DNA from 4 places in the Streptomyces sp. NPDC048639 genome. Region 3 is predicted to be linked to each of the others. Evidence: riboswitches for the same ligand, from Rfam matches in the RefSeq annotation. Region 3 holds a riboswitch; each other region holds the start of a gene.
What was found. A riboswitch is a leader RNA that binds a small molecule or an ion and turns the genes downstream of it on or off. The one in region 3 is predicted to bind cobalamin.

Region 1 (7,560 bases), on a different contig from region 3:
TCCCAGCCGGAAGAGGACGTCCTGAAGGCCCATCACGCCCAGACCGACCGGCCGCCAGCGCCGGTTGGACGCCGCGGCCTGGGAGGTCGGGTAGAAGTTGATGTCCACGACCCGGTCGAGGAAGGTCACGGCGGTACGGACGGTGGCGTCCAGCCGCTCCCAGTCCATCACGCCGTCATCGCCCAGGTGGGCGGCGAGGTTGACCGAGCCCAGGTTGCAGACGGCCGTCTCCCCGTCGTCGGTGACCTCCAGGATCTCGGTGCAGAGGTTGGAGGAGTGGACGACGCGGCCGGGCTCGGCGGTCTGGTTGGCCGTGCGGTTGGCGGCGTCCTTGAACGTCATCCAGCCGTTCCCGGTCTGGGCGAGGGTGCGCATCATCCGGGAGTAGATCTGGCGGGCCGGGACCTGCTTGGCGTAGCGGCCCTCGGACTCTGCCTTGCGGTAGGCGGCGTCGAACTCCTCGCCCCACAGGTCGACCAGGTCCGGCACCTCGGAGGGGGAGAACAGCGACCACGGCTCGTCCGCCTCGACGCGGCGCATGAACTCGTCGGGGATCCAGTGCGCCAGGTTGAGGTTGTGGGTGCGGCGGGCCTCCTCGCCGGTGTTGTCGCGCAGTTCGAGGAACTCCTCGATATCCGCGTGCCAGGTCTCCAGGTAGACACAGGCCGCGCCCTTGCGCCGGCCGCCCTGGTTGACCGCGGCCACGGAAGCGTCGAGGGTGCGCAGGAACGGCACGATGCCGTTGGAATGCCCGTTGGTGCCGCGGATCAGCGAACCCCGGGACCGGATACGGCTGTACGGGAGCCCGATGCCGCCCGCGTGCTTCGAGAGCCGGGCGACCTGGTGGTAGCGGTCGTAGATCGAGTCCAGCTCGTCCAGCGGGGAGTCCAGCAGATAGCAGGAGGACATCTGCGGGTGGCGGGTGCCGGAGTTGAAGAGCGTGGGGGAGCTGGGGAGGTAGTCCAGCCGGCTCATCAGGCCGTACAGCGCGGCCACCTCGCCGATTGCGCGCTCGGTGCCGTCCTCCGCCAGCCCGCAGGCCACGCGCAGCATGAAGTGCTGCGGGGTCTCGATGACCTGACGGGTGATGGGGTGGCGCAGCAGATAGCGGCTGTGCAGGGTGCGCAGGCCGAAGTAGCCGAACCGGTCGTCGGCCCCGCCGACGAGCGCGGCATCGACGAGGGCGTCGAGACGGGCGGCGTGGGCGCGGACGAACTCCGCGGTCCCGTCGGCGATCAGGCCCTCGCGGTGGCCGGTGGCGACCGAGGTGGAGAAGGAGACGGCGCCTTGGCCCGCGGCCTCGTCGGCGATGGCCCGGGTGAGCAGGCGCGCCGCGAGCCGGGAGTACTCGGGGTCCTCGGAGATGAGACCGGCCGCCGCCTCGGTGGCCAACTCCCGCAACTCGGCCTCGTCCGAACCCGCGTGACGGCCCCGGAGGGCGGCGGCGGCGACCCGGCCGGCATCGGCCGCGGGCAGGTCGGCGGTGAGGTCGGTCAGGGTGCGCAGCAGCGCGGCGCCGGGGGCGTCGGCGCCGTCCACGGACGTACCCCGGTCCACGGGCGCGGTGGTCTCCGCGACGGTGGCGGACTCCGGTACGTACTCGCGTGACGCAGGGTCTGCGGGCGCGACGGTCACGTGGTTCTCCCTCGCTCGGCTGGGGCCGCGAGGGACGGTGTGCCCGCGGGCGCGCACGGAACCCACCCCCCGTCAGGGCGCAGCACAGCGCGTCGTCCCGCAGGCCCAACCCACGAGGCCCGGACGTGTCATGGCCCGGTTCGGTCGAGCCGGGCGTCGCCGGCAGGTTTTCGGACTCGGACGGGCGCACATGCGCATATCCAGACCGTTGCGGGACAGTTCCGGATTCCCACCGGATTCCCCTGCTGCGGCAACGGGGACGAGCATACATCTAGTGGTGCCGTGCGCATGCACCCCCACATGTTGTGTCGTGCGCTCAAAGGATCGCGGTGGTGGGCGGGTTGAGCAGGGGCCCGTGGAGCCCGGGATCCGGGCGTGGAGCGGCTTCGGGCCGCCTCCGGGCGGGCGCGCCGCACCGGCTGGATCCGGCCCCCTGAGAGGCGTACGGGAGGGGCGGTGAGACTTCTCACTCCGGGGCGGCTCCGCAACTCGTCGCCGCGCCGCACCACTTCGCGGCCCGCGATGCGCACCGCCCGGTCGCGGCGCGCCCCCTGGGCTCAGCTCGGTGCCGACCCGCTCTGCGGCCCCAGCTCCGAGGTGAAGACCCACAGCGGGCCGAGGTCCGGTAGGGGCGACCAGTCCCGCTCCGGCGCACGTACGAACCCCAGCCGCTCGTACAGCCGGTGGGCGGTCCGCATCCGCTCGTGACTGGAGAGCACCATCCGGTCCAGGCCCTGCTCCCGCGCGAGGCCGATGCAGGCCCGTACGAGCTTCTCGGCGGCTCCGCGGCGGCGTGCCGACGGCGCGACGGCGAGCATGCGGAACTCGCCCTCGCCGGGGCGGGCCACGTTCGCGTACCGGCTGCCGGGGGCCACGAAGGCCACCCCGCCGAGCAGTTCACCGCTCCCGCTGTCCACCGCGACCAGCACCCGGGTGTGCTCGGCCCGGCTCCCGACGTCCCGCAGATGCTCCAGGTACGGATCGTCGTCCCCGAAGTCGAGCAGTCCGTCCGCGAGATAGGCCCGGGCCGTGATCTCCCCGAGGGGCGCGTACTCCTCCGGGTGGGCGGCACGGATCCTGACGTCCATGTACGCCAGTCTGCAGCAGTTCTCCGTCCTCCGTCACCGGAGTATCGGCGCGGGCGGAGGGGGCCGCGGGCGGCCGTACGGACCTGGGCGCGTGCACCACGGCCACCGCCACCGCGCTGACGGCCATGCCCGCCGCCGCGACCGGGCCCAGCGTCTCCCCGAACATCGCGAAGCCCCACAGCATCGTCGTGGGCGGGGTGAGGTAGAGCAGGCTGGAGACCCGAGTGACGCTGCCGCGCCGCAGCACCAGCCAGTAGAAGCCGTATCCGCCCAGCGTCGACAGCACGACGACCCACGCGATCGCCGTCCAGAAGCCGGAGGTCGCGGGTGGGGAGGTGGCGCCCGTACCGAGCGCGATACCGGTGAACAGCACGGCGCTGGTCGCGACCTGCAACGGCAGCGCGTCCGCGAGCGGCAGCGAGCTGCCCGCCCGGCGTTCCACCACCGTCGCCGCGACCAGGCCCAGCATCCCGGCGAAGGGGAGCGCGTAGGCCCATGCCGGTGTGGACGAGGCGCTCGCCAGGTCGCCCCGGACCACGAGCAACACACCGGCGAGCCCGAGGGTGAGCCCCGCCCACTGGCGGCGGGTGACGCGTTCGCCGAGGAGCGGGCCGGCCAGACCGGCGGCGGCGAGCGGCTGCAGCGCGGCCACCAGCGCGCCGGTCCCCAGGGCCACGCCGAGGTCGATGGCCGAGACGACCGTGAAGAGATAGACGCCCTGCGACAGCAGGCCGACGACCGTCTGGACGGCCACGTCACGGAGCGGCAGGCGCCGCCGCCGTACGGTCAGCCACCAGGCGCCCAGCAGGGCCCCGGCCACCACGAAGCGCCACATCAGCACCGTCGGCGTGGACGCCTCCGCCGTACCGAGCCGGCCCCCGACGAAGCCGGAACTCCACATCACCACGAACCCCGCTGCGGCGAGTGCGTCCCGTACGCCCGTCTCCCGCGTCATAAGGCCGCCTCCTTCACCAGTCGGTGCGCCCGGCCCGACGGGCGGACCATGGACCGAGGTAAACAGATCGGTTTACTTCCGATGCGTCCAGTAGACTAAACAGATCGGTTTACTGTCAAGGCGGACCCCGAGGAGGCAGGCCATGCCGGACACCGCCCGCACCGGCCCGGAGCGGCTCACCCCGGGCGCGCGGCGCATCCTGGACGCCGCGTCGAAGCTCTTCTACGGGCGCGGCATCCACGCCGTCGGCGTCGACACCATCGCCGCCGAGGCAGGGGTGACCAAGAAGACCCTCTACGACCGCTTCGGCTCGAAGGACGCCCTCGTCGTCGCCTACCTCGAAGCCCGCGACCGCCGCTGGCGCGAGCGGCTGACCGACCGGGTGGACACCGTTCCCGAGGGCGCGCCCGGCGACCGCCTGCTGGCGACCTTCGACGCGCTGGGGGAGTGGATGCGGACCGAGAATCCGCGGGGCTGCGGCTTCGCCAACGCGGCCGCCGAACTGCCCGACGCCGGCCATCCCGCGCGCCGGGTCATCGCCGCCCAGAAGGAGTGGATGCTCGGCTATCTCACCGAACTCGCCGCCGCGGCCGGGGTCTTGGACCCCTCACCGCTCGCCGAGCGGCTGATGATCCTGCACGAGGGCGCCACCGTGCTCCACGCCCTGGGGACCGTACGGCACCCCACCGACCAGGCGCGCACCGTCGCCGCGGGGCTCCTCGCCGAGGCCCGCGACTGATCCGCCTGATCCGCGACTGATCCGCGCCTGACCCGTGCCGCGGGCGGGCGAAGCCCTCGCGCGCACCCGTGCGCACGGCGGCCACGTGCCCGGGGTGAACGGCCACCCCGTGAACGGCGGCGGGCCGCCGCCCCCTGGTGAAGGGGGCGACGGCCCGTGCGTCCGGCGGTGTCGCCGGTCGGCCGGCGCTCAGCAGCAGCGGAAGCCGTCCCGGGGGTCCGCCTCCCGCGCGTCGGTGCGCTGCCGCTCGAACTCCCTGCGGCTGAGCACCTTCGCCTCGGGATCGTGTGCCCGGGCGTGCGCCACGTACCGGTCGTACGTGGCCTCGCCCGACGCCTCGCGCCAGAACCAGCGGAACCTCGACGCCGCCCTGCGGATACCGGCCGCGGTGCTCATGGCCGGGGCTCCGCCGTACGGTCGCTGCCCTCCGCCTCGCCGTCCCCGGCTCCGACTCCGGCCGCGACCAGCTCCGCCTTCTCCGCCTTGGTGGCGAACAGCCCGGCGGGGGCGACGATCTTCGACTCCTCGTGCGGCACCTCCTGGAGCTGCGCGCTCTGCGGGTTGCGGATCGCCTTGTAGCAGACCCGGGCCGCGTCGGCGATCACCACGATGATGAGGAGCGCGAACAGGGCGGCGAGCACACCGTCGACCGTGGCGTTGGTGACGATCGTGTGCATGTCGTCCATGTTCTTGGCGGGTGGCAGGACCTTCCCGGCGTCGATGGCGTCCTGGTTGACGCTCACCTGCTTGAAGAAGCCGATCTTCGGGTCCTCGGAGAAGACCTTCTGCCAGCTCGCGGTGAGCGTGACCGCCACGTCCCACACCAGCGGAACCGCCGTCACCCAGGCCCACTTGAGGCGTCCGGACTTGATCAGCAGCGTGGTGCAGACGGCCAGGGCGACCGCGGCCAGCAGCTGGTTGGCGATACCGAAGAGCGGGAAGAGCTGGTTGATGCCGCCCAGCGGGTCGTGGACGCCGACCCACAGGAAGTAGCCCCAGCCGCCGACGACGACCGCGCTGGCGATCCAGACGCCCGGCTTCCAGCTCACCTGGCGGAAGGGCTTGTAGACGTTGCCCAGCATGTCCTGGAGCATGAAGCGCCCGACCCGGGTGCCCGCGTCCACCGTGGTGAGGATGAACAGCGCCTCGAACATGATCGCGAAGTGGTACCAGAAGGCCTTGAGCCCCGCGCCGCCCACGACCGAGGAGAAGATCTCCGACATGCCCAGGGCGAAGGTCGGAGCGCCGCCCGTACGGGACAGCAGACTCGCCTCGTCCACCGACTTGGCGGCCGCGGCGAGTTCCTCGGGCGAGATGGTGAACCCGATCCCGGCCACGGCCTGCGAGGCGGACTCGACCGTCGAACCGATCACGCCCGCAGGGGAGTTGACCGCGAAGAACAGACCCGGGTCGATGATGCAGGCCGTGATCATCGCCATCACGGCGACGAAGGACTCGGTCAGCATGGCGCCGTAGCCGACCATGCGGACCTGCGTCTCCTTCTGGATCATCTTCGGGGTGGTGCCCGAGGAGACCAGGGCGTGGAAGCCGGACAGCGCGCCGCAGGCGATGGTGATGAAGACGAAGGGGAAGAGCGAGCCGGCGAAGACCGGTCCGGAACCGCTGGAGGCGAACGGCGTGACCGCCTCCATCTTCAGGGTCGGCAGCGCGATGATCACGCCGAGCGCCAGCAGCGCGATCGTCCCGACCTTCATGAAGGTCGAGAGGTAGTCACGCGGGGCCAGCAGCATCCACACCGGCAGCACCGACGCCACGAAGCCGTAGATCACCATCCAGACGACCAGCGCACCCGGCGAGAGCGTGAAGAAGTCGGCAGCCGGGGACTCGGCGACCCAGCCGCCCGCGATGATGGCGAGCAGCAGCAGCGCGACACCGATCACGGAGACCTCGGTGACCCTTCCCGGCCGCAGCACCCGCAGGTAGAAGCCCATGAACAGGGCGATCGGAATGGTCATGCCGATGGAGAAGACGCCCCACGGCGAGTTGGCCAGGGCGTTGACGATCACCAGCGCCAGCACGGCCAGCAGAATGATCATGATCGCGAAGACCGCGACCAGGGCGGCGGCGCCGCCGAACGGGCCGATCTCGTCCCGCGCCATCTGCCCGAGTGACCGGCCGTTGCGGCGCATGGAGAAGAACAGCGTCACCATGTCCTGCACCGCGCCGGCGAAGATGACACCGACGATGATCCAGATGGTGCCCGGCAGATAGCCCATCTGAGCTGCGAGGACCGGGCCGACCAGCGGACCCGCGCCCGCCACCGCGGCGAAGTGGTGACCGAACAGCACGCGCCGGTCGGTGGGGTGGAAGTCGACACCGTTGTCGAGGCGTTCGGCCGGCGTGGCCCGGGTCTTGTCGACCTTCAGGACCCGATGGGTGATGAACCGCGCGTAGAAGCGGTACGCGATGGCGTACGAGCCGAGTGCCGCCGCCACCATCCAGGCCGCCGAGATCTCTTCACCCCGGGCCAGTGCCAGCACGGCCCAGCCGGCCGCGGCGACGAGGGCGACAACCGCCCAGACCGCTATGGCCTGCGGGGTGAGTCTGCGCTGGGGTGCCTGCGGTGGTGCTGCTGGATCTGGCATGGCAACGTTTCTCCGTCCCTCCGGCGACTCATGTGCAACGCGCAGGAAATCTAAGCCCGTACGGAGGGAACCGTCACCACCCGTCCTCATACCGGAACGGATACATTTGCTGAACCCGCAGGTCGCGGGCGGGTGAGGGTACGGCTGTGATCAGTTGTGCGGACGCTTGAGACGGGCCACGAACTTGTACCGGTCGCCGCGGTAGACGGACCGCACCCACTCCACGGGCCGCCCCTCCGCATCGAGCGAGTGCCGCGACAGCATCAGCATCGGCAGCCCCACGTCCGTACCCAGCAGCCCCGCCTCGCGCGGTGTGGCCAGCGAGGTCTCGATGGTCTCCTCGGCCTCCGCGAGGCGCACGTCATAGACCTCGGCGAGCGCCGTGTAGAGCGAGGTGTACTTGACGAGGCTGCGGCGCAGGGCCGGGAAGCGCTTGGCCGACAGATGGGTGGTCTCGATGGCCATCGGCTCGCCGTTGGCGAGCCGCAGCCGCTCGATGCGCAGCACGCGCCCGCCCGGCGCGATGTCGAGCAGGCC
Region 2 (7,560 bases), on a different contig from region 3:
TGGAACTGGTACGACCTGCCGTGGCTTCACACCCCCGAGGGCGAGATCACGGTCACCGTCATCGCCGCCGCCGTGATCACGGCGCTCTGCACCCCACCCGTCCGGCGCGTCTTCCGCTTCTCGATGGAGCCGAGGATGGAGTGGGCCTTCAAACGGGACGCCACCGAACTCGCCTCGCGGCGTTGACCGTTCGGGCCGGCCGGGCGCGGCGTCATCCGCGGCGGCCGGCCTCCCTGCGGTGCAGCACACAGTCCCCGCACAGCCCGCGCCCGTCGACCCGGTAGTAGAGACAGCAGCTCCGGCGCCGGTACGTGAACGGGGTGACGGTGAGATCACCGGCGCTCGCGAGGGGGTCCCGTCCCAGCAGAGCGACGGCGACCGGCAGCGGCGGGTGCGGGGCATCGGGGACGTGGGCGTCCAGCACGCGTACGGCGCCGATCAGCGCGGAGGCCGCGTTGCCGGGCAGGATGCGCGCCGACAGCCCGAACTGCCGTCGTAGCGCGTCGCCCAGCGGTAGCAGGTTGCGGACCAGGACGGTCTCGTGCAGGCCGTCGGGCACGTCACCTCCGGTGAGCGCCGAAGCCTCCGGCAGCCAGAGATCGATCGGACCGGACTCGGGCGTCCGCCACCGCAGCCGCTCGGGTGCCAGGTCCGGCACCCTGCCGGTGAGGGCGGCGGTGGCGAGGGCGATCGACCACAGGCGTGCGGCAGTTCCGATGTGCAGCGTGGAGGCGGCCACCCGGTCGGGGCCCGTGCCGAGCCGCTGCCCCACGGCCGCCACGTAGTCCGCCAACGCAGCCGTGTCCTGGTAGAGATCGGTGAGTGGCCGGAAACGAGCGGTGTCGGACCGCGGCCCGCACGACACGGCGAAGTACGGGCCGATGGCGGAGGACCGGGCGAGTGCGTCGGTGGTCGTCATGGGCGGAGGGCGAGTTCCGGTTCAGGGAGGGGGTGCGGGCCGTCGCCGGGGCCGTGCCCGGTGATCCGGCCGTCCTGGTCGCGCACGATCGGTGCTCCGTCTCCCGTCCGCCGGAAACGCTCCCGCTTCCCGCCCCGCGGTCGCGGGCCGGATCGCAGCATCGCAGGGACCGCGAGGCGCCCGCCAGGCCCCGCCCCGTGTCACCGGCCACATCACGACAACGGGCGGTGCCCATCGGCACGGTGGCGGGTACGCCCCGGCGGAGCCACCGGACGTGCGCCCTTTCACCTCCCCCTCAAGGGAACGTAATATCGCCTGGTCACCACCGCGACGGGAACAGGAAGCCGGTGCGATTCCGGCACGGTCCCGCCACTGTGACCGGGGAGTGGACCCCTTGCACACGGCCACTGCGCGCAGCGCGGGAAGGCCGGGGGAAACGCTGATCCGGGAGTCAGGACACTGCCCTGTCGCGGGCCCGTTCCGAGGAGCGCGGACTCCCCAGGAGGCTCTACGTGTACGACGGCATGTCCCGTCCCCTGTTCTCTTCCCCTGCCCGTCCGCAGCGCCGCACCGCGCGCGCCGTGTCCGCGGCCCTCACTCTGTCCGCGATACTGCTGGCCGCCTGCGGCGCCCCGCAGGACGGCACCGACCGGAAGGCGCCCGCACCGGCGGCGAAGGGCTTCCCGGTCACCATCGACAACTGCGGCACGCGGACGACGTATCGGAAGCCGCCGTCCAGGGTGGTCACCATCCACCAGCACCCCGCGGAGCTGATGCTCGCTCTCGGTCTGAAGGACCGGATGGTGGGCACCGCGTTCCCCGACTCGGCCGTCCTGCCCCAGTACCGGAAGGACTTCGCGGCCGTCCCCCAACTGGCGAAGAAGGAACCGTCCTTCGAGAACGTTCTGGAGGCGGAACCGGACTTCGTCTACGGCGGTTACGGCAGCGCGTTCGCCGAGAACGAGGGCCGCTCCCGCACGGCGTTCAGCGACGCCGGCATCACCACGTATCTCAACCGCGAGTACTGCGGCAAGAACAAGCTGTCCATGAAGGACACATACGCCGAGATCCGCACCATCGGCAGGATCTTCGGTGTCCGGGAGCGCGCCGAGACACTGGTATCCGGCCTCCAGCGGCGTATCGACACGACGGAGCGGGCGGTCGAGGGGGCGGCCACCGTGCCCGTGTTCGTCTACGACAGCGGTGACAAGGCGGCGTTCACCGCGGGCGGCAAGGGACTGGGCACCGAGATCATCCGCCTGGCCGGAGGCCGCAATGTCTTCGACGACCTCGACGACGTCTTCGGGGACGTGTCCTGGGAGCAGGTCGTGGACCGCAAGCCGGAGGTCATCGCCCTCTACGACTACGCGGGTTCCGGAAGCATCGAGCAGAAAAAGAAGTTCCTGCTCTCCCAGCCCGCTCTCGCCGACGTCCCCGCGGTGAAGCACAAGCGGTTCGTGGTGCTGCCGCTGACCTCGACCCTGGTCGGTGTCCGTCCCCCGTACGCCGTCCAGGATCTGGCGCGCGGGCTGCACCCCGAGAGGTTCCGGTGACCGCCCCGCCGCACGCCGCCGCCACCGAGTCCGTGCCCCCCGCCGCCCGGGTGATGAGTCGTCAACCCCGGGGACGGGGGCGGGCGTTCCCCCTGACCCTCGCCGTCCTCGGCGGTCTGCTCCTGCTGTCGCTCACCGCGGGCATGGCCATCGGCTCGGTACAGGTGCCGCCCGGCGACGTGTGGCGCATCGTGACGCACGCACTCGGCGCGGACTGGCCGGACCCGGTCGCGTCCCCCGCGCGCGAGACGATCGTCCTGACCGTGCGGGCACCCCGCGTGCTGCTCGGGGCCGTGACGGGCGCGGGGCTCGCCGTGGTGGGCACCGCGATGCAGGCACTGGTCCGCAACCCGCTCGCGGAGCCGTATCTGCTGGGGGTCTCCTCGGGAGCCTCGCTCGGCGCCGTCGTGGTGATCGTCTTCGGCCTGAGCGTCCTCGGGCCGGTGTCCCTGTCGGCCGCCGCCTTCGCAGGGGCCCTGCTCACCCTGCTGCTGGTGTACGTCACCGCCCGCGCCGGCGGCCGCATCACCCCGGTCAGGCTCGTCCTGTCCGGGGTGGCGGTCGCCGCGGTCCTCACCGCGGTGATGAACCTGCTGCTGCTGACCGCCGACCGGGGCAACCAGGCCCGCGAGATCCTCGCCTGGACCCTCGGCGGCCTCGGCGGCGTCCGGTGGGAGACGCTGTGGCTGCCCGCCGCCGCCCTCGTGCTGGGCATCGGTGTTCTGCTCGTCCAGTCCCGGTCGCTCAATCTGCTGCTGTCGGGGGAGGAGGCCGCCACGACGATGGGGCTCGACGTGGCCCGGTTCCGTGTGCGGATGTTCGTCCTGCTGTCCCTCGTCACCGGAGTCCTGGTGGCCGCGGCCGGGCCGATCGGCTTCGTGGGACTGATCATGCCGCACATCGTGCGCCTGGTCGTCGGCGGCGACCACCGGCGGGTCCTGCCCACGGCCGCACTTGCCGGAGCGGTCTTCCTGATCTGGGCCGACATCGCGGCGCGCACGATCGCCGCACCGATGGAGATCCCCGCCGGTGTGCTGACGGCGCTCTGCGGCGGCCCGTTCTTCCTGTGGCTGATGCGCCGGGACGCCCGGCGCGGGACCGAGCGGGGAGTGGCATGACCGCATCCGAACTCGCCGTCGACGGCGTCACGCTCACCGCCGGGGCCCACCCTCTGGTCCAGGACGTCTCACTGACCGCCCGGCCCGGCGAAGTCATCGGCCTCGTCGGCCCCAACGGCAGCGGCAAGTCCAGCCTCCTGCGCGCCGTCTACCGCGTCCTGCGCCCCCGGGCCGGGTGCGTACGCGTCGACGGATCCGACGCCTGGTCCCTGCCCGTACGCCGACTCGCCCGCACCATGGCCGCCGTGGTGCAGGAGGGGGGCGGGGACATCGACCTCACGACGCGGGAGGTCGTCGCCATGGGCCGCACCCCCCACAAGCGCCTGCTCGCCGGGGACACCGCGGAGGACGCCCGGCTGATCGAGACGGCCCTCGCCTCCGTGGACGCCATCGACTTCGCCGACCGCCCCTTCGACCGGCTCTCCGGAGGCGAACGGCGGCGCGTGCTCATCGCCCGCGCCCTCGCCCAGCAGCCCTCCCTGCTCGTCCTCGACGAACCGACCAACCACCTCGACATACGCCACCAGCTCGAGGTCCTCGGCGTCCTGCGGCAACTGCCCGCCACGGTGCTCGTGGCACTCCACGACCTCAACCTCGCCGCGTACTACTGCGATCGGCTGTACGTCCTGCGCGAAGGAGAGGTCGCCGCATCCGGCCCGCCCGCCGAGGTCCTCACCCCGGAACTGCTGAGAACCGTGTACGGCGTGGAGGGCGAGGTGGCGGTGCATCCGCGGACCGGCGCGCCTCATGTGACGTTTCTTCCCGGCAACTGCGGTCGGTAGGAGGCGAGGTGCGGGGAGGGAGTCGCCCCCGGCCACCGGACTGCGCGGGCTACCCGGAGTGCCCGGACTGTCCGTCCGGGCCGCGACCGCCGCCGTCATCGCGGCGAGGACCTCGCTCCTCCCGTGGGCCGCGTGGCGGCCGGGGGAAGAACCCGCTCGTCCCGGCCCGGTAGGCGGCGTAGCCGGGCCGCTCCGCCATATGGCGTTCCAGCAGCGCCTTGCCGCTGCCGCCGATCAGCAGGAAGGACATGACCAACGGACCGATGACCGTCGCCGCGGCCGCCGCGGGCGCATCGCAGACGATGAGGAAGATGCCCCACCACACGCAGAAGTCACCGAAGTAGTTCGGGTGCCGGGTCCAGGCCCACAGGCCGTAGTCCATGAGACGGCCGCGGTTCGCCGGGTCGGCCTTGAACCGGGCCAGTTGGTGGTCGCCGACCGTCTCGAAGGTGAGCCCGAGCAGCCACACGGCGGTCCCCAGCCACGCGAGGACGCTCATCGGGCCGGTCTCGTACACCGCTGCCTGGACCGGCAGGGACACCAGCCAGACGAGGACGCCCTGCACGAGGTACACGATGCGGAACGCGTACCAGGTGCGGTTTCCCGGTGCCTTGCCCAGCAGCCTCTCGTAGCGCGGGTCCTCGCCGTGTCCGCGCCCGCGGCGGGCGAGGTACCCGGCCAGCCGCAACCCCCACACCACGGTGAGGAGGGTGACGAGCAGCCGCCGGCCGTCGTCGCCGTACCCCGCCGACATGCCGTACGAGGCCACGGCGATCGCGGCGAAGGCCAGGCCCCAGGCGATGTCGACGATCCGGTGCATCCGCACGCGGAGCGCCACCGCGAAGGTGACGAGGAGGACGGCGAAGGCCGCGCCCGCGGCCACCGCCAGGTTGAGTGCGAAGGCACTCCAGGCGAATCCCGAGTCGAAGGCGTTCACCGGGCATCGCCCTCCCCGGTCGTCGCGGCGGCGGCGCACCCGGCGTCCTCGGCGTCCCCTCCGGTGAACAGGATCCGTTCGACGTCGAGGTGGCCGGCCGCGAACCCCGCCTGGGAATGGGCGAGATGGAGGTTCCACATCCGCCGGAACGTCGCGTCGAAGCCCAGCCCGTCCACCCGGCCGCCCCGCTCGGTGCACCGCTCCCGCCGCAACCTCGGCGTCTGCGCGGTGTGCGGGCCGAACGCGTTGCGGTGGGCGAGGCGCAGGCGGGTGTGGAGGCGGGTGATCTCGTCCATGGCACGCACGGAAGGAATCATCCCGCCGGGGGAGATGCATGTCTGGATCCACGTGTGTGTGTCGCGCGTGGGCCGGAATCCGGTCGTGCGGCAGCTTGATGGACTGGATCGCGCCCCTGTCGCCCGGAGCAAGGCGGCCGCCCCAGCGCCGTGCAGCACACCGGCCGGAACTCCGCGCCGACCACCTCGACGATCTCGACGCTCACGACCGCGTCGTACGAGCCCCCGCCCCGCGCGGTCGTCGCACAGCCGCACATCGGCGCGTTCGCGAAGCCCGCCTCCTCGATACGTCGTCTCGCCAGTCGTGCTGTTCGGTCACCAGGACCAGGGAGCGGGACCCGGGCGCCGCGGCGTACCGCCCGGATCGCCAACTCGCCCCAGCCGGTGCCGATTCGAGCATCGGCGTCCCGGGGCACCGCTGCGTCCCGTACATGATCCGGAAACAGCACGGACTCGATCCGGTCAAACAGCTGTCCAGGCTCACACCGGCCAGGCAGGATCCGGGCAGGCGGCCGCGGACGAGGAGCGAGGTGGGAACATGTACGACGCGTCACGCATGGTCAAGGTCAACGTGGCGCTCGTGGCGCTCCTGCTCCTGTTCGTCACAGTGCTGGCTGTACGCGCCATGATCAGCCCTGACATGACCTGGACGTACGACAAGGTCTTCAAGGGCACGGAGACGGCTCGGATGTCCGACGTGACGGCAATCGCCGCCGACGACATCTGGGTGGTGGGCAATGCCACTCGCGCCGTCGGGGACGCCGGAGGCTACGCGGCCGGCGACGGCTTCCTGCTGCACTACGACGGCACCGATTGGCAGCGTCGTCCCCTGCCGGAGTCGTTCGGCGGCAGTGTGCACGAGGCACGCTTCGACACGGTGGACTCGGGCGGCTTCCTGCTCACAGCGAGCGGGAAGAATCTCGAAGCGCCGCGGATGGCCCACTGGAACGGCACGCGCTGGACTGCACTGCCCGGGCTGCCCGGCGGCCTCCGGCCCGCCGATGTCAGGGCCTTCGCCCCGGACGACATCTGGGTGCTCGACGGCCGGACCGGGGCCCACCACTGGGACGGCACCCGCTGGACCGTCCTGACCCTCCCCGTCTCCGTCAGTGCGCTCGACGGCGTCGCGCCCGACGACCTGTGGGCGGTCGGCTCCCGCGCCCCGCAGGACGAGGACGCCTCGGAGGGGACGAACAACCAGCCCGCCACCGTCCACTGGGACGGCCGCGCCTGGAAGCTGATCCCGACGCCGGAGTACCACTACACAGCGCCGGCACCCGAGCAAACGGCCTACCTCACCCAGGTCCTCGCTCCGGCGAAGGACGACATACGCGCCTACGGCAAGCTCACCTCCGTCAGTGAGGACGACGAACCCGACCCGCCGGAGCAGGACATCCGGCTGCGCTGGAACGGCACCAGCTGGACCGAGCTGCCGAACGCGACGGGCGCCTGTGCCGATCGCGGCGACGCGGTCCGCGACGGTGAGCGCGGGACCGTCCTCAGCGCCAGTCGGTACCGCACCTCCGACGGCGACTGCGAAGGGATTTCGCAGTCGGAGTTGCCGGACACCGACGGGATCAAGTCCGGCTCGAAGCAGTCGCTCCGGCTGAATGCCATCGCGGCGGTCCCGGGCACCGACAGGATTGTCGGTGTCGGCTCTGTCGATGTCTCCCAGGGCAGCGAATCCACCAGCAGATCGGTGATCGTCAGCCTGAAGCGCTGAAGCCCGTCAACCGGCACGGATAGTGAGCCGCTCCTTACCTGTCCAGCGGCGGGCGTGGTCGATGGCCTGCGCGTGGGAGCCCGGGCCGGGCGGCGAGCGGAGCCGGGCCCGTACGCCGAGGGCCAGGTCATGAGGACAGGGCGACCGGCCGGCCCACGGGCAGGGCGGTACGAGAAGAACCGATGTTTTCGGACAGGCTGCCGCGTGTCCGGGCATCGGAGCCCTGCTCGGG
Region 3 (7,560 bases):
CGGGGTCGTCCGGGTCGCCGAACTGCTCCAGCGTCTCGTCCAGTTGGTCCTCGTCCAGCCCCGGGGCATCGAACGGGTTGCGCCGCCTCCGGTGCGGCAGCGCCAGCAGCGCCGCCTGCCGTACGTCCTCCGCGAGCACATCCGTGCGCCCCGCCCACGCCGCGAGTGCCGTCGCCGTCCGCGCGGTCACGATGTCCGCGCGCATCCCGTCCACCTCGAACGCGGCGCACACCGCCGCGATCCGCCGCAGTGCGCCGTCCCCGAGCCGGACCGAGGGCAGCAGCGCGCGGGCCGCCGCGATCCGCTCCCGCAGCTCCCGCTCCTCCTCCGCCCAGCGGGCCGCGAAGGCGGCGGGGTCCTCGTCGTACGCCAGCCGGCGGCGCACGACCTCCACCCGCTGGTCCGGCTCGCGCGAGGCCGCGACCTCCACCGTCAGTCCGAACCGGTCGAGCAACTGCGGGCGCAGCTCGCCCTCTTCCGGGTTCATGGTGCCGACCAGCAGGAAGCGGGAGGCGTGCCGCACGGAGACACCTTCCCGCTCCACGTACGAGGCGCCCATCGCCGCCGCGTCCAGCAGCAGGTCCACCAAGTGGTCGTGGAGCAGATTGACCTCGTCCACGTACAGCACACCGCGGTGGGCGTCCGCCAGAAGGCCCGGTTCGAAGGCCTTCCTGCCTTCCGACAGGGCCCGTTCGATGTCCAGGGCGCCCACCAGCCGGTCCTCGGAGGCGCCGACCGGCAGTTCGACCATGCGGGCCGCCCGCTGTACGGCGGGGCCCGCATCGTGCGGCCCGTCCGGGCACGCCCCGTCGGGTGCCGCGGGGTCGCAGGAGAACCGGCAGCCCGGCACGACCCCGACCGGCGGCATGAGGGCGGCCAGAGCCCGCACCGCGGTGCTCTTCGCCGTGCCCTTCTCGCCGCGGACCAGGACGCCGCCGACGGCCGGGGAGACCGCGTTCAGCAGCAGACCGAGCCGCAGGTCGGCCATCCCCACGATCGCCGTGAACGGATAGTGGGGCACGGCGGAGCGATCCGCGACTGCGGGATCGGTGACGGTGGTACGAGTGGTCATGCTTGATGGCCCTCCAGATCGCCCTCGGGCTGCAGTTGGATCGCGCGGAGCCGCGCCGGCGTCACCGGGGCCGGTGACGCCGGCCGGCGCGCGGGCACCGTACGTGCCGTGCTTCCCGCCTCGGTCTCGCTCACGGTGCACCGGCCTCCTTGTTCGTTCGCCACACCCCGAAGCACCCTCGTGCCGCCCGGGGAGCGGCAGTTGTCCGCCGGGGCCCGGCGGGCGGCGGCGTGTCGCGCGCCCGTGGTGGTGCGGGTCCAGCCGCCCCTCGTGCCGCCCATGCAGTGGGCCGCCTCGCCCCGCCACCTCATGGCGCCCCCGGCGGAACGAACGGCAGCCCCGGCGGCACACCGTCCTCGATCAGCCGCAGCAGCGCACCGGTGTCCGCGTGTTCCTCGATCAGATCGCCCAGTCGGTCGAGCTGCTCCTCCCGCAGCATCCCGAACGAGGTGTCCGGAGCCGGTACGAAGCGCCGCCCCGAAGCCTCCGCCACCCACCGCAGAAACGCGCGGCGGAACCCGTCGCTCTCCAGCGACCCGTGCCAATGCGTGCCCCGGACCGACCCGGCACGGCAGCCGTCCAGCGCACGCCCCCGCCCGTCGGTGAAGAACGGCCCGTCGCCGCCGAGGACTTCGGCGACGCCGTGGTGGATCTCGTAGCCCTCGACCGGCTCGCCCAGCGCCTCGCCCACCGGCCGCGCGAGGGTCTTCTCGGCGGCGAAGCGCACGCGTACGGGCAGCAGGCCGAGCCCGTCGACCGTCCCTGCCCGCGACTCGACCTCGTCCTCGATGCGCTCGCCGAGCATCTGGAAGCCGCCGCAGATGCCCAGCACCGGCCGGCCCTCCGCGGCCCGCCGGGCCACGGCGGCGGCGATGCCGCGCTCCCGCAGCCACGCCAGGGCGCGCACCGTGCCGCGGGTGCCCGGGAGCACGACGAGGTCGGCGTCGGCAAGCTCCTCCGCGCGGTCCACGAACCGCACCACCACGCCCGGTTCGGCGGCCAGGGCATCGACGTCCGTGAAATTGGACATCAGCGGCACGGCGGCGACCGCCACGCGCAGGATGTCCTCGCCGTGCGGCGGTGCGACCACGGATTCGCGGACCGTGCCGCGCAGAGACACCCGCAGGCCGTCCTCCTCGTCGATACCGAGGCCGTGGGCGTAGGGCAGCACGCCGAGGCTGCGCCGCCCGGTGAGCCCGTGCAGCATCTCGAGGCCGGGCTCCAGCAGCCGTACGTCGCCGCGGAACTTGTTGACCAGATAGCCGGCGACGAGGCGCTGGTCCTCAGGGCCGAGCAGCGCCGTCGTACCGAAGAACGACGCGAAGACGCCGCCCCGGTCGATGTCGCCGACCACGACCACCGGCAGATGAGCCGCCCGCGCCAGGCCCATGTTGACGATGTCGGTGCGGCGCAGATTGATCTCGGCCGGGCTCCCGGCCCCCTCGCAGATCACCGCGTCATACGTGCCCCTCAGTTCCTCCAGGCACGCCACGACCGTCCCGAGCAGTTCCTCCTGGCGCCCCCCGTGGTAGCGGCTGGCGCTCATCTCGCCCACCGGCCTGCCGAGCAGGACGACTTGGCTGCTGCGGTCGCTGCCGGGCTTGAGCAGGACGGGGTTCATGAGGGCCGTCGGCTCGACGCGGGCGGCCGCGGCCTGCATCGCCTGGGCGCGCCCGATCTCCGCCCCCTGGCGTGTCACAAAGGAGTTCAGCGACATGTTCTGCGCCTTGAAGGGGGCGACGGAGACCCCCTTGCGTGCCAGCCACCGGCAGATGCCCGCCGTGACGACGCTCTTGCCCGCGTCCGATGTCGTCCCGGCGACCAGCAGGCCCCCGCCCCGTGCCCGCGTCATGCCGACCCCTTCCCGGTGTTTCCCCGGATCCCTGCGCCCAGCCGTCCGGCGCCTGCCGTCAGCCCGGGCCGGCCCGTCCGCCGGCCGCGCTGCAACGTCGTACGTGCAGGACCCGCCGTACGCCCCGACCGGTCCTGCCGCGCGCACAGCGCTCCCCACACCAGGCGCGCGCCCGCGCACGCCACGAGCGCGAGGGCGTTCACGCGCCGGGAGAGCCGTACGGCCCGCTCGATGTCCGCCACCTCCACGGGGCGGTTGCCCTCGCCCAGCACGGGCCGGTGCTCCACGCGCCCGCCGTACGCCAGGGTTCCGCCGAGCCGTACGCCCAGGGCTCCGGCGAACGCCGCTTCCACCGGGCCCGCGTTGGGGCTCGGGTGACTGCGGGCGTCCCGGCGCAGCACGCGCCAGGCGCCGCGCGGGTCCGGCCCCGCCAGGACCGCGAGCGCCGCGGTGAGCCGCGAGCCGGGGAAGCCCACGACGTCGTCGAGGCGGGCCGCCGCCCAGCCGAACCGGACATGGCGGGGCGACCTGTGACCGACCATCGCATCAAGGGTGTTGACCGCACGGAAGCCCACGAGGCCGGGCACGCCCACCGCGGCACCCCACACCAGGGCGCCCACGACCGCGTCCGAGGTGTTCTCGGCGACCGACTCCACGACGGCCCGCGCGATCTGCCGCTCGTCCAGGCCCTGCGGGTCACGGCCGCACAGATGCGGCAGGCGCTCGCGCGCCAGGTCCACGTCGCCCGCCGCCAGGGCGCCGCCGACGGCCCTCGCTTCACGGCGGAGCGAAGTGCCGCCCAGCACCGACCAGGTCGCCGCGGCGGTCAGGGCGACGGCCGCGGCGGGGGAGCGGCGCACGGCATGCGAGAGCCCGGCCGCGGCGGCCGCGGCACCGCCCGCGCACACCACCGCGTACAGGGCGCCGTATCCGCGGTGGTCGTGCCACAGGCGGCGCTCGGCGGCGGACGCGGCACGCCCGAAGGCGGCTACGGGATGGGCGCGCCGGGGGTCGCCCGCGACCAGGTCGGCGGCGAAGCCCAGTGCGGCGCCGTACACGAAGGAGGCGTGTTCGGCACGCATCGGATCAGGACGCCGTCATGCCTCGGAGGGAACGGGCGCGGCGGAAAGGCGGCACGGGGGCTCTGGGCGTACGACGGCGGCCGGGCATGGCGACATGTCCTCACTCAGGGTCCGCGCCCTGGCTCGACGTGACCGGCGGTGAGAGTCTCCTGGCTCCCGGATCGGCGCTTCCCCCGGGCCTTCCAACCCGCCGCTGCGGGCCGTGACTTCTGGGGTGGGGGAGCGCTCCCCGGTGACAGTGGCGGGACCGCGCCGGATTCGCACCGGCTTCCTCTCCTGCCGCCGTTTGGCCCCGGCAGTCCACCACGGCCCGCGAACAGCCGTCAACTTGCTCGTGACCTGCGAGATGACTGCCGCAGGGGCAGGTCGTACGAACACAGCGCAGCACACAAGGACCGCCGTACGAGCGCGGCCCGGGAACGGCTGTGCCGTTCCCGGGCCGCGAGGGGTGACCGGTGTACCGCCTCCCAGGGCGGATGTGCCGTCAGGCGACGATCAGATACAGGCCGTAGGCGACCGCGGCCGCGCACAGCGCGTAGCAGAGGTACGCGCCGATGCGCGCCTGCGGGCTCGGAGAACCGGTCGCCGCGACCGTGCCGTCCGGCTGCGTCTCCGTCCTCCGGGAACTGCCGACGATGCCGAGCGTGAACACGCCCACGATGCCGACGGTGACCAGCAGGCTGACGCCGAAGACCTGGCCGAGTGCTGCCCAGTCGATTTCCATGCGGATGCTTCCTTCTTACTGCTGTCGACTCGCGTGCCGGACCGGGCCGGCGCTCAGACCGAAACCTTGGAGCCGCTGGACGACCGGGGCTCGGCGACCTTGCCGCCCTCGCCCGTCCCGGACTTCTCCGACTGGTCCGCCGTGCCCGAGCCGGAACCCGAGCCGGAACCGCCCAGCGGGGGCGGGGCGACGGACCGCATGGCGGCGGTGATGACGCCGACCGGCTCCTCCGGGATCTCGGCGTCGTTGACATTGGTGTGGTCGACCGGCCGGCGCCGGGAGGCGACCCAGATCGCCCCGCAGGCGAGCAGCGCCAGGACGGCCACGGCGGTGATCCCGATGGGGCCGCGCTCGGCGAGCAGCGCCGCCGCCGCGCCGACCAGGCCCGCGGCCGGGAGCGTCAGGCCCCAGGCGACGAACATCCGGCCGGCCGTGGACCAGCGCACCACGCCGCCCTTGCGGCCGAGGCCGGAACCCATGACCGCACCGGAGCAGACCTGGGTGGTGGAGAGGGCGAAGCCGAGGTGGGAGGAGGCGAGGATGGTGACCGCGGCGCCGGTCTGGGCGGCGAAGCCCTGCGGCGGCTGAATGTCCGTCAGGCCCTTGCCCATGGTGCGGATGATCCGCCAGCCGCCCAGGTACGTGCCGAGCGCGATGGCGAGTCCGGCCGAGACGATGACCCACATCGGCGGGTCGGCGTCCGGGGCGATCACCCCACCGGTGATCAGCGCCAGGGTCATCACACCCATGGTCTTCTGCGCGTCGTTCGTGCCGTGGGCCAGGGAGACGAGCGCGGCCGAGGCGATCTGGCCGGCGCGGTAGCCCTTGGCGGTGGCGTCGGGGTCGGCCTTGCGGGCGGCCCGGTAGGTCAGGCGGGTCGCCAGCAGCGTGGCGACACCGGCCACGATCGGAGCGGCGACGGCCGGGATGAGGACCTTCATGACGACCTCGTCGCCGTGGACGGCGTCGAAGCCGACCGAGGCCACGGTCGCGCCGATGATGCCGCCGAACAGAGCGTGCGAGGAACTGGACGGGAGTCCGGCGAGCCAGGTCAGCAGATTCCAGACGATGGCACCCACCAGACCCGCGAAGATGACTTCGGGTCGAATGCCGGATTCGTCGATGATGCCTTTGGAGATCGTGGCCGCGACCTCGACCGAGAGGAACGCGCCGACGAGGTTGAGGGCCGCCGACATCGCCACCGCAGTCTTGGGCCGCATAGCCCCGGTGGAGATGGTCGTGGCCATGGCGTTGGCTGTGTCGTGGAAGCCGTTCGTAAAGTCGAACACCAAGGCCGTGATGATCACGATCCCGATGAGAAGCGTGATGTGTTCCATTCACCCAGGCAATCAGCTCGATGGTCAGTGGCACGGCGACCGTAGGGATGGCGAGTGAACGGAAGATGAACTGAACGCGGCGTTGGAGTGCTGCTGTGCAGCGGTGGTCGGTTCTCGGCCGAATGTGCGGAGAATCAGCCTCCCAGGTGACGGCCGTCCCGCCCAACACTGTGAAACAGCTCACTGACATCGAGGTGAATGCATGGAATCGCTGGAACGGCCGACACCGCTCAACGAGGCCTGGGCCGACCTGGTCGCCACGGCCCGTCGCACCGTCGCCGACGGCCTGGTGGTCGGCACGTCGGGGAACGTCTCGGTACGCGTCGGGGACATCGTGCTCGTCACCCCGACCGGGGTCCCGTACGAACGGCTGGCCGCCCACGACGCGGTAGCCGTCGACCTCTCCGGGCACCAGATCCTCGGCGAGCTGAAGCCCACCAGCGAACTGCCCATGCACCTCGCCGTCTACCGCACCACGGCGGCGGAGGCCGTCGTCCACACCCACGCCGTCCACGCCACGGCCGTCTCCACGCTCGTCCCCGAGCTGCCGCCCATCCACTATCTGACGGCGACCCTCGGCGGAGCGGTGCGCGTCGCCCCCTATGCGCTCTACGGCAGCGAGGAATTGGCCGAGAACATGCTGCACGCTCTCCGTGACCGCAGCGCCTGTCTGTTGCAGAACCACGGCACCGTGGCGTACGGCGCGAGCCTGGACGAGGCGTACGACCGCACCGCGCATCTGGAGTGGATGTGCCGGGTCTGGCTCGCAGCGAACGGCGTGCCGGGGCGCGAGCCCAGCCTGCTGTCGCCGGAACGGCTGGCGGAGGCGGGGGAGAAGCTCCGGGGATACGGCCAGCCCTGCGGCGGCGGCTGAGCGGCGGCGACGACCGGGGTCGAGCGGCGACGGCCAACGGGGGCCGGGCGGTGACGACCGTCCGAAGGGCCGACCGGGTGCCACGGCCGCCGGCTCGTTCCGCCGCGACCGTGCCGCCGGTCGGCTCCCCTCCCCGAGGCCGTGCCCGCACCGCCACTCCCGGACGGTGCCATCCCACTGGCCGCCCGACCCCCGGCCGACCACACTGGGACGGATGCGCCTGCGTTCAGCGGCGGCCGCGGCCGCCACCACCGTGCTCGGTGCCGGAGCCGCCGCCGTGGCGGCGGGACGGTACGCCTGTGACGCTGCCCTCAAACCGGCGCGTACCCGGCCGTTGCCCGCCGACCAGCCCCTCACCGTGCACGCCGTGGACGGCGACCGGGTCACCCTCACCCGCAGTCTGGCGTCACTGCGGCCGGGGACGTACGGGCTGACCGGAGGGGAAACGCACGCCGTCGTCGGGCCCGTCCTGGAGTCCGCCCCGCACCCGCCCGACTGCGTCGTACGCCGCCTGGAGCGGGTCACCCACGGCTCCCTGAAGCCGGGCGCGCGCCTCTGGCTCACCCCCCAGGTGCACATCGGCAACCCGCGCGACGCGCTCGGCCTGGACCACGCCGAT
Region 4 (7,560 bases), on a different contig from region 3:
CCATGACCAGCCACTCGTCCAACTCGGGGTCGTAGAGATTCTGGACACCGAACTGCAGCACCTGCCAGAACGTGCCGCGATTCTGTTGATCGACGTAGATATCGCCGAGCGCGAGTGGGAAACGCAGGAACTTTCCGGGAGGTAGCTTCGGCAGGACGACGCCCACCCTCCAGTGATTCACCTGCCGCTGCGGATTCCGCTGCAGGATCTCCTTCCCGACGAACCGCGCGTTCTTGAACCCCTCGTTCAGCGTTTCCAGACTGAAGCCCGGGATCCGTGAGCAGGGATGTTCGTTCAGACCGGGCCACTTATAGGTAAGGGTGTAGAGCGTGTTGCGATAGATCAGGTTCGTGAACCAGATCGGGTACTCCGGTCCTCCCGCGACCATTTGACTGTCGCCGTTCTTTCCCTCCCACGTGAACGGGACCGTGATACCCAGATCCCGGACCACCCACTTTCCCTTCCCGCGGAAATCTCGCGGGAGGCGGGGTGGTTGTGGTGTCTGCGAGCTGACCTGCTTCGCAGTCTCGAACGGCGTCGTGGTCCCGGTCCGCGTTCCGGCGTCGGCCGGTGGGGGAGCTCCCAGGAATGCGGCGATCACTCCCGCGACCGCAGCTGACATGGCCGCCCGACGTGTGACTTTCCAACCCATGGTCTCCCTCGGCTGTCGCGTCGCGCGCCGGCGTGGCGCAGGGGGCAAACACAGCGATGATCGGACACCGTCCCCGGAATGGGAGAATCCGAAACCGGCGGTTGGGCCGTTCTGTTTCCGGGCCGGCCCGGGCGCGGATGGTGTTCCCGGCAGAGCTTTCGCCGCCGAAGAATCCGGGCTCGAACACTGCTGCGGGCGATTCGTCAGGAATGAAGAACTGCGGGCAAAGCGTCATGCAAAAGACCGTGACCCCGGCTCTTCTTCTCCATGGGGTGAGGTGTTGAGGGCTGGGTGTTGACGGCCGGGGTGTTGTGGGCGGGGCGTTCACCGGACTGCGGTGAGGCAGTTCGAGTGGCCGCTGTCGGTGGTGCGCGAGGGGGGCGTGGAGGGGGCCTGTGGCGGTCGGTCGTGGCGGCTGCCGCTGGGAGAACGGCGACTGACGGAGGCCCGAAGTGGTCCGAGGTGGTTTGAGTGGATTCGTCCGCAGTGGGCGGGGAGGGAAGTCGCCCACGAAGTGGGGTCCGACCGGGCGGTTGATCGCGGCCTTATTGAGGGGGTCCGACGGGGCGGGCTCACTGTTCGGCGCCCCGCGGTCGGCACCGGTGCGACCGTGGCCGGTTTGTACCGACGGCGCTGGGACAGGCGCAGGTCATGACGATGCAACATCCCGCCGAGCGGTCCCGGGACGGGCGGGGCCGCTTCGAGCGACTGGCCCAGGCGGCGTCCCACCTCACCGCCTCGCCACTGTTCTACGGTCTCTGCCTCGCCCTGGTCGCGCTGTTCATCGCCGTCCACGCCGCCGGAGCCTCGCTCGCCACGCAGATCCTGGTCGGGGACATCATGACCGCAGTCACCCTCCTCCTGCTGGCCCTCCTGAAGAACTCCGAGATGCGTGCCGAGAGCGCCGTCCAGCGCAAGCTCGACAGCATCGCTGCCGCCCTCCTGGAACAGCGCGAGGGCACGTCCCACAAGGCTCAGGACGACCTCGAGCGGGTCATTCGCATCGAGGAGGAACTCTGAGGCGAACGCCTTCGGCCATGTGCCACCCCCTTGGTGCCGCTCGCCCGCGTGGGCCGCGTCGTACGGCACGCCCCGGCCGGTGTGCGACCGGCGGCGGCCGGGGACTGCCGTATCCGAACGACCCGTTACCCGGATCCTGTACGACCGGAGGTCCGGTGCCCCGTCGAGCGACGCGATGTCCTCTGCGATGATGGCGGGCGAACAGGGCGACGGCGGAACGAGGAAGCCGGTGTGAATCCGGCGCGGTCCCGCCACTGTGATCGGCGAGCGGATCCCGAACAGGCCACGACCCGCGTGCGGGTGGGAAGGCCGGGACGAGCAACGAACCGAGAGCCAGGAGACTCACGCGGTCGCCTCCTCGAAGGAGCTGGGGCGGATCTCCCCAGGAGGAGGTCGGGTCGGAATGCCCACGCAAGAATCCATGGTCGCGGAACCCTCGCCCGTCGCGGAGCCGTCAGCGCTCGCGGAGTCGGCAACGGTCGCCGAGTCGGTAACGGTCGCCGAGTCGGTAACGGTCGCCGAGCCGGTAACGCTCGCGCAGCCATCAACGCTCGCGCAGCCATCAACGCTCGCGCAGCCATCAACGCTCGCGCAGCCATCAACGCTCGCGCAGCCGTCGCGGACCGCGGAGCGGTCGCCGGTCGCAGAGCCGTCTGCGATCCAGGAGCCGTCGTCCGCCGCTCCGGCGCCGTGCCGGATCGTCGTCTGCCGGGACTGCTGCTGCGGCAGCCCCAAGGTCACCGGTGTCGACCACGCGGAGCAAGCCGCCCGCCTTGCCGAGGCGGCGCCCGTACGGGTCTCCGAGTGCCTGGACGTCTGCGAACGGGCCAACGTGATCGTCGTGCAGCCCTCGGCCGCGGCCCGCGCCGCAGGTGCCCGGCCCGTCTGGCTCGGCCTGGTCAACGACGATGCCGCGACCGAGGACATCGTCGCCTGGGTCCGGGCCGGCGGCCCCGGTATCGCGGCGCAGCCCGACATCCTCGAGCTGTACACCTTCCCGCCGCCGCGCCGCACTCCGGCCGTGCCGCCCACCGAAGCCAACTGACCTTCCGCGGGCGGTCCGTGCGCACATGCGGTGCCGCGGACGCCGCCACTCGCGACGACCGGCCGGCCGATATTCCGTTGCCGGTGCGCACGGGCGGTGCGACCGTTGCGGCCGGGTGACGTCGGCCGCGGGGCCGTGTACCGGGAGGGGGAGGGCCGTATGCCGAGGCCATCAGGACTCGCGTACGACGAGCGGGCGGACGGAACCGTCGTGGTGACCCACCGCCGTGCGGTCGCGGCCACCCTGCGCGGCTCGCGCGCCCGGATGTTCCTGGACGAAGTCGCCTCGGGCGACCCGCAGTTGGTCATGGCGCGTTGGACCGGCGCATACAAGCACGGCAACGAACGCATGGCCCGGCAGCATCCCCGCAATCGAGCGGGTCGCCGCTGAGCGCGGCCCCGCCGAGCGGGTCGCCGCCGAGTGGGCCGATTCCGGCACCGGTTCAGCGGGAGCGCCGCCGCTGCCGGGAGTAGGCGCCCGCCGCGCCGGCGGCGGCGAGAGCCGCGGCCGCCGCGACCGCGATCGGCAGGACGGGTACGCCACCGGCGTCGTCCGTGGCGGACGCGGGCCGCGCCGCCGGTTCGCTCCCGGACGGGGCGGGTGGGTCCGACGGTTCCTCCGTCGTGGGCCGCGCGGTGGCGCCGTCCTGCTTCTTCCGCTGCTTCTCCTTCTTCTGCTCCTGCCCGTCCTTGCCCGACGCTCCCGCGCCGCGCCCCGCCTCAGCGCCCGCACCGCTGTCCGCGCCCGCGCCCGAACTGCCGCCGGTGAGGAGGACGTCGGAGCACGAGTAGTACGTGTCCGGTGTACCGGTGTTGCGCCACACCGTGTACATGAGGTGCCGCCCGGTGCGTCCGGCGGGCAGCTCGCCCCGAAGACGGTAGGCGCCGTCGCGCAGCACCGGGTCCTTGGCGGTGAGGAACGGCTTGGCGTCCAGGTCGTCCCATGTCAGGGGCTTCTTCGGGTCGTAGCCGGACTTGGTGAGGTAGACGCTGAACGTGCCTTCGTGGGGGATGGTCGACGCGTAGGTCATGGTGAAGGGCGTCCCGGCCTTGAATCTGCCGGCGGGCCAGTCCGCGCGCGGAAGGTCGAGGCCCTTGTACGCGTCGATGCCCGCGCTGCACAGCTTTCCGTCCGGGATCATCCGGCGATCCCGCCCGGCCACATTGGGAACGCGCAGGTTGTCCCACTCCTTGAAGGCCGCGCCTCCACCGCTCGCGCGGGCAGCCGCCGTACACGCGGCCGAACCGGCGGAGCCGCCCTCCCTGCCGCATGCGGCCACCCGGCTGACCGGATCGGTCGGGGCACCGTGCGCCCAGGCGGGTCCGGCGCCGACCGCGAGAAGGAGCACCGGCGTGCTGCCGATGAGCGCGGCTGTGGCCATGGCGCGATGAGCGGACATCCGTGTGCGACCTCCTCGAGCGGCTCGGCGGCGACCACCGCCTGCCGACAAGTACGGTCCGGCACCGGGTCCGTGTTCAGTCGGAAGCGGACCTGCCGGGACCCGGGCCCCGGAGGCGGGGTTCCCGGCGGACGTACGCGGGGGGCCGGGCACGGTGCGTGGTGTCCACGCCGTGCCCGGCCCCTCCCGGCTTCGTGTACGAGCTACTCCGTGTCCGAGCCCATCGCCTTCAGCATCGGGACGGCCATCGCCTGGCGCCCCGGCCACAGTGAGGCGAGGACGCCGATCGCGGCCGTGGCGGCGAAGCACAGGACCGCCCGGTCCCAGGGGACGACCAGCGGGACGCCGCTCCGCGTGAGGACGGCGGCCATGCCGATCGCGCCGCCCGCGACGAGGCCGAGGGCCGACCCGAGGAGGGAGATGGTCACCGACTCGATGCGCAGGACGGAGGCGAGCCGTCGGCGGTCGAGTCCGAGAGCGCGCAACATGCCGATCTCCCGCAGGCGTTCGGAGACGGCCATGCCCATCGTGTTGACCACCCCCAGGGCACCGATCAGGACGGTGACGCTGAGCATGGCGTACATGATGTTCAGGAATTCGGCCGTGTCGCCGCTCGCCGCCTTGCGCACCTCGGCGCGGTCCTGCACCAGGAGTGCGGGGTTGTCGAGCGTACGCCGGATGTCGCGCTGGAGTGCGGCCGTGCGGCCGCGGTCGGCGTCGACGAGGACCGAGGCGATGAGCGGCCGGTCGTCGGCACCGGCGGCGCGCGGCAGCCTGGCGTGGGAGATCAGCGCGGGCGCGAAATCCTTGCCCTCGTAGACAGCGACGACGGGAAGGGCTGTCTTCCGTCCGGTACCGGCGACGGTGCCCGTGACGCGGCTCCCGAGCCTCAAGTGGTGGACGGCGGCGGTCTCTTCGTCGACCGCGATGCCGCGGTCCAGACGCTCCAGGGAACCCTCGCGGAGGGTGATGGGGGCCAGACGCTCCACCGTGCCGGGCGTGACGGCCGTCGCGGGGAGTGTGCTGTCGCCGGGGAGCCGGATCTCGGTGTTGACGACGGGGGTGACGGCGGCGGCGTCCGGGAGGCGTGCGACGCGGTCGGCGGCATCGCCCCCGACCTCCCCGAAGTCGACGGCCGTGATGCGCAGGTCCGAGGCCATGGCACGGTCGGCCTCCTCCTCGTCCATGCGGCTGATCGATGCCACGACGACCGTGACGGCGGTGACCATGGCGAGACCGACCATGAGTGTCGCGGCGGTGGCCGCCGTACGCCGCGGATTGCGCCGGGCGTTCTCCACCGCGAGCTTGCCGCGGATCCCCGCGAGCCGCCGCAGCGGAGTCCGGAGCAGGCGGGTCACGCCGAGTGCGATGAGCGGGGTGAGGACGATCAGGCCGACGAGGAGGACCGGCACGGCGCCGTAGAGGAGGTTCTCGTCCCCGGTGGCCGCCCAGAGCAGCAGCACTCCGAGCCCGGTGACGGCGACGCCGACGACACCGCGGCGGCGCAGCGACGCGGGCGTGGGCGGGCGGCTCGTCCGCAGCGCCGCCACCGGGGAGACGGACGCCGCGCGTCGGGCCGGAAGGTAGGCCGCCATCATGGTCACGCCGATGCCGACGCCGGAGGCGGCCAGTACGGGCGTGGGTTCGAGGAACCGGAGCGGGGCGCTGGTGCCGCCCGCGGCGCCGAACAGGGTGTTCAGCAGGACCGCGACGCCGATGCCCAGGGCGTAGCCCACGACCGACGCGACCGCCCCGACGACCGCCGCTTCGGTCAGCACCTGGCACATCACATACCGCCGGGTGGCACCGACGGCGCGGAGCAGGGCGTGTTCGCGGGCGCGGGCGGCGCTCAGCATGGTGAAGGTGTTGGCGACGAGGAAGGTGGAGACGAACAGGGCGACGCCCGCGAAGCTCAGCAGCAGCATGGTCAGCTTCTCGTCGGAGGCGGCCGTGGCGGCGCTCTCCAGCTCCGCCGACGTGACCGCCTCGAGTCCCCGCGGCAGCAACTCCTCCGCACGTTCGGCCAGTTGGGTCTCGGAGGTCCCCTCGGCAGCGGTCAGCGTGATCGCCGTGTAGTTGCCCGGGGCAGGGGCGAACTGCCGCAGCGCGGTGGCGGTGTCGAACGCGGTGAGCGTGCCGCCGGAGGCGAGGCGGCTGTCCTCGGCGGTGAGGACTCCGACGACGCGGGCGTCGCGGGCCGTGCCGTTCACGACGATACGGACGGTGTCCCCGACTCGATGACCGGAACGTTCCGCCGCCGCCTTGTCGACGGCGATCTCCCCGGAGGCGCGCGGGCCGCGACCGGCGGTGAGGTGGTAGCGGGGGTCCTTGCCGCCAGGGCCCGGGACGTAGTTGACGCCCGCGGACTCGTACAGGTCGCCGACGAGCGTGCCGTCCGAACCCGCCAGGAACGAGCGGCCCTCGACGGTGCCCCGCGCCGCTGCGGCCCCGGGCACGTCGCGGAGGCGCCTCAGCAGCGCGTCGTCGAGACGGGGTGGCCTGCCGGAGGAGCGCGACGCGGTGTCCCGCGTGGAATCAGCGGGCCGCACAGCAACGGACACATCGGGCTGGGAGTTGGCCTGAGCCTTGGCGATGGCCGTGCCGACGGAGTCGCCGTAGATCAGGGATCCGGTCACGAAAGCGACACCGAGCACGACGGCGAGTGCGGGCAGCGCGAACCGGAGGCGGTGCGAGCGCAGGGTGCGCAGGGCGGTACGGAGCATGGCGGACCTCCGGGGCGAGGGGTGGGGGCGGGGTGCGGCGGGCCCCTTTGGGGATGGGGGCTCGGCGTGCGGCGACCGGGTGTGTGACGCGGTTCCGGCGTGCGGCGCGGACCCGGTGTGTGACGCGGTTCCGGCCTGCGAGGTCGCCTCCGCGTACCGGCTTTCCGTGTACCGGCCGTCCGCCTGCGGGCCGTACGCGTTCCGACCGGTTCTCATCGGGCGGCCTGCTGCCCGGCGTCGAAGGCCTTCATCTGCTCCAGCACCTCGGACGCGCTGGGGTTCGCCATCTCGTGGACGAGGCGGCCGTCGGCCAGGAAGAGCGCACGGTCGGCGTACGCGGCTGCGACCGGGTCATGGGTGACCATCACGACCGTCTGGCCGAGCATCGCCGCGGACATCTGCAGAAACGACAGGACCTGGGCGCCCGCCCGGGAGTCGAGGTTGCCGGTGGGCTCGTCGGCGAAGACGATCGCGGGGCGCGACGCGAGTGCCCGGGCGCAGGCCACCCGCTGCTGCTGGCCGCCGGAGAGCTGGTCCGGGCGGTGGCCCAGGCGGTCGGACAGGCCCAGGGTGTTGATGAGCTCCCGCAGCCACGCCTGATCGGGGGAGATCCCGGCCAGGTCGCAGGGGAGGGTGATGTTCTCCAGCGCCGTGAGCGTGGGCAGGAGGTTGAACGACTGGAAGACGAAGCCGATGCGTTCGCGCCGCAGCCTGGTGAGCC

Region 1: linked by a shared signal. The riboswitch ahead of ACGFNH_RS10500 (ribonucleoside-diphosphate reductase subunit alpha) and the one ahead of ACGFNH_RS00290 (cobalamin biosynthesis protein) in region 3 are both predicted to bind cobalamin.
Region 2: linked by a shared signal. The riboswitch ahead of ACGFNH_RS26345 (ABC transporter substrate-binding protein) and the one ahead of ACGFNH_RS00290 (cobalamin biosynthesis protein) in region 3 are both predicted to bind cobalamin.
Region 4: linked by a shared signal. The riboswitch ahead of ACGFNH_RS26190 ((2Fe-2S) ferredoxin domain-containing protein) and the one ahead of ACGFNH_RS00290 (cobalamin biosynthesis protein) in region 3 are both predicted to bind cobalamin.

What each region holds. Positions count from the first base shown of each region.
Region 1 is NZ_JBICVP010000003.1:493,518-501,077, reverse strand. Features, by position in the region: gene ACGFNH_RS10500 (ribonucleoside-diphosphate reductase subunit alpha) at 1-1,635, opposite strand, end outside; cobalamin riboswitch at 1,779-1,909, opposite strand; gene ACGFNH_RS10495 (GNAT family N-acetyltransferase) at 2,193-2,723, opposite strand; partial or broken gene ACGFNH_RS10490 (DMT family transporter) at 2,830-3,678, opposite strand; gene ACGFNH_RS10485 (TetR/AcrR family transcriptional regulator) at 3,821-4,417, shown strand; gene ACGFNH_RS10480 (YbdD/YjiX family protein) at 4,607-4,813, opposite strand; gene ACGFNH_RS10475 (carbon starvation CstA family protein) at 4,810-7,023, opposite strand; gene ACGFNH_RS10470 (GntR family transcriptional regulator) at 7,174-7,560, opposite strand, start outside.
Region 2 is NZ_JBICVP010000010.1:92,785-100,344, forward strand. Features, by position in the region: gene ACGFNH_RS26335 (acyltransferase family protein) at 1-186, shown strand, start outside; gene ACGFNH_RS26340 ((2Fe-2S)-binding protein) at 212-919, opposite strand; cobalamin riboswitch at 1,255-1,381, shown strand; gene ACGFNH_RS26345 (ABC transporter substrate-binding protein) at 1,432-2,472, shown strand; gene ACGFNH_RS26350 (FecCD family ABC transporter permease) at 2,526-3,590, shown strand; gene ACGFNH_RS26355 (ABC transporter ATP-binding protein) at 3,587-4,372, shown strand; gene ACGFNH_RS26360 (DUF1295 domain-containing protein) at 4,422-5,309, opposite strand; gene ACGFNH_RS26365 (hypothetical protein) at 5,306-5,626, opposite strand; gene ACGFNH_RS26370 (hypothetical protein) at 6,144-7,328, shown strand; gene ACGFNH_RS26375 (hypothetical protein) at 7,456-7,560, opposite strand, start outside.
Region 3 is NZ_JBICVP010000001.1:52,813-60,372, reverse strand. Features, by position in the region: gene ACGFNH_RS00305 (putative cobaltochelatase) at 1-1,072, opposite strand, end outside; gene ACGFNH_RS00300 (hypothetical protein) at 1,069-1,206, opposite strand; gene ACGFNH_RS00295 (cobyric acid synthase) at 1,380-2,924, opposite strand; gene ACGFNH_RS00290 (cobalamin biosynthesis protein) at 2,921-4,006, opposite strand; cobalamin riboswitch at 4,149-4,281, opposite strand; gene ACGFNH_RS00285 (hypothetical protein) at 4,491-4,730, opposite strand; gene ACGFNH_RS00280 (anion permease) at 4,784-6,067, opposite strand; gene ACGFNH_RS00275 (class II aldolase/adducin family protein) at 6,270-6,941, shown strand; gene ACGFNH_RS00270 (alpha/beta hydrolase) at 7,156-7,560, shown strand, end outside.
Region 4 is NZ_JBICVP010000010.1:56,267-63,826, forward strand. Features, by position in the region: gene ACGFNH_RS26180 (hypothetical protein) at 1-601, opposite strand, end outside; gene ACGFNH_RS26185 (low affinity iron permease family protein) at 1,304-1,672, shown strand; cobalamin riboswitch at 1,889-2,016, shown strand; gene ACGFNH_RS26190 ((2Fe-2S) ferredoxin domain-containing protein) at 2,331-2,717, shown strand; gene ACGFNH_RS26195 (hypothetical protein) at 2,877-3,107, shown strand; gene ACGFNH_RS26200 (lytic polysaccharide monooxygenase) at 3,160-4,116, opposite strand; gene ACGFNH_RS26205 (ABC transporter permease) at 4,320-6,839, opposite strand; gene ACGFNH_RS26210 (ABC transporter ATP-binding protein) at 7,052-7,560, opposite strand, start outside.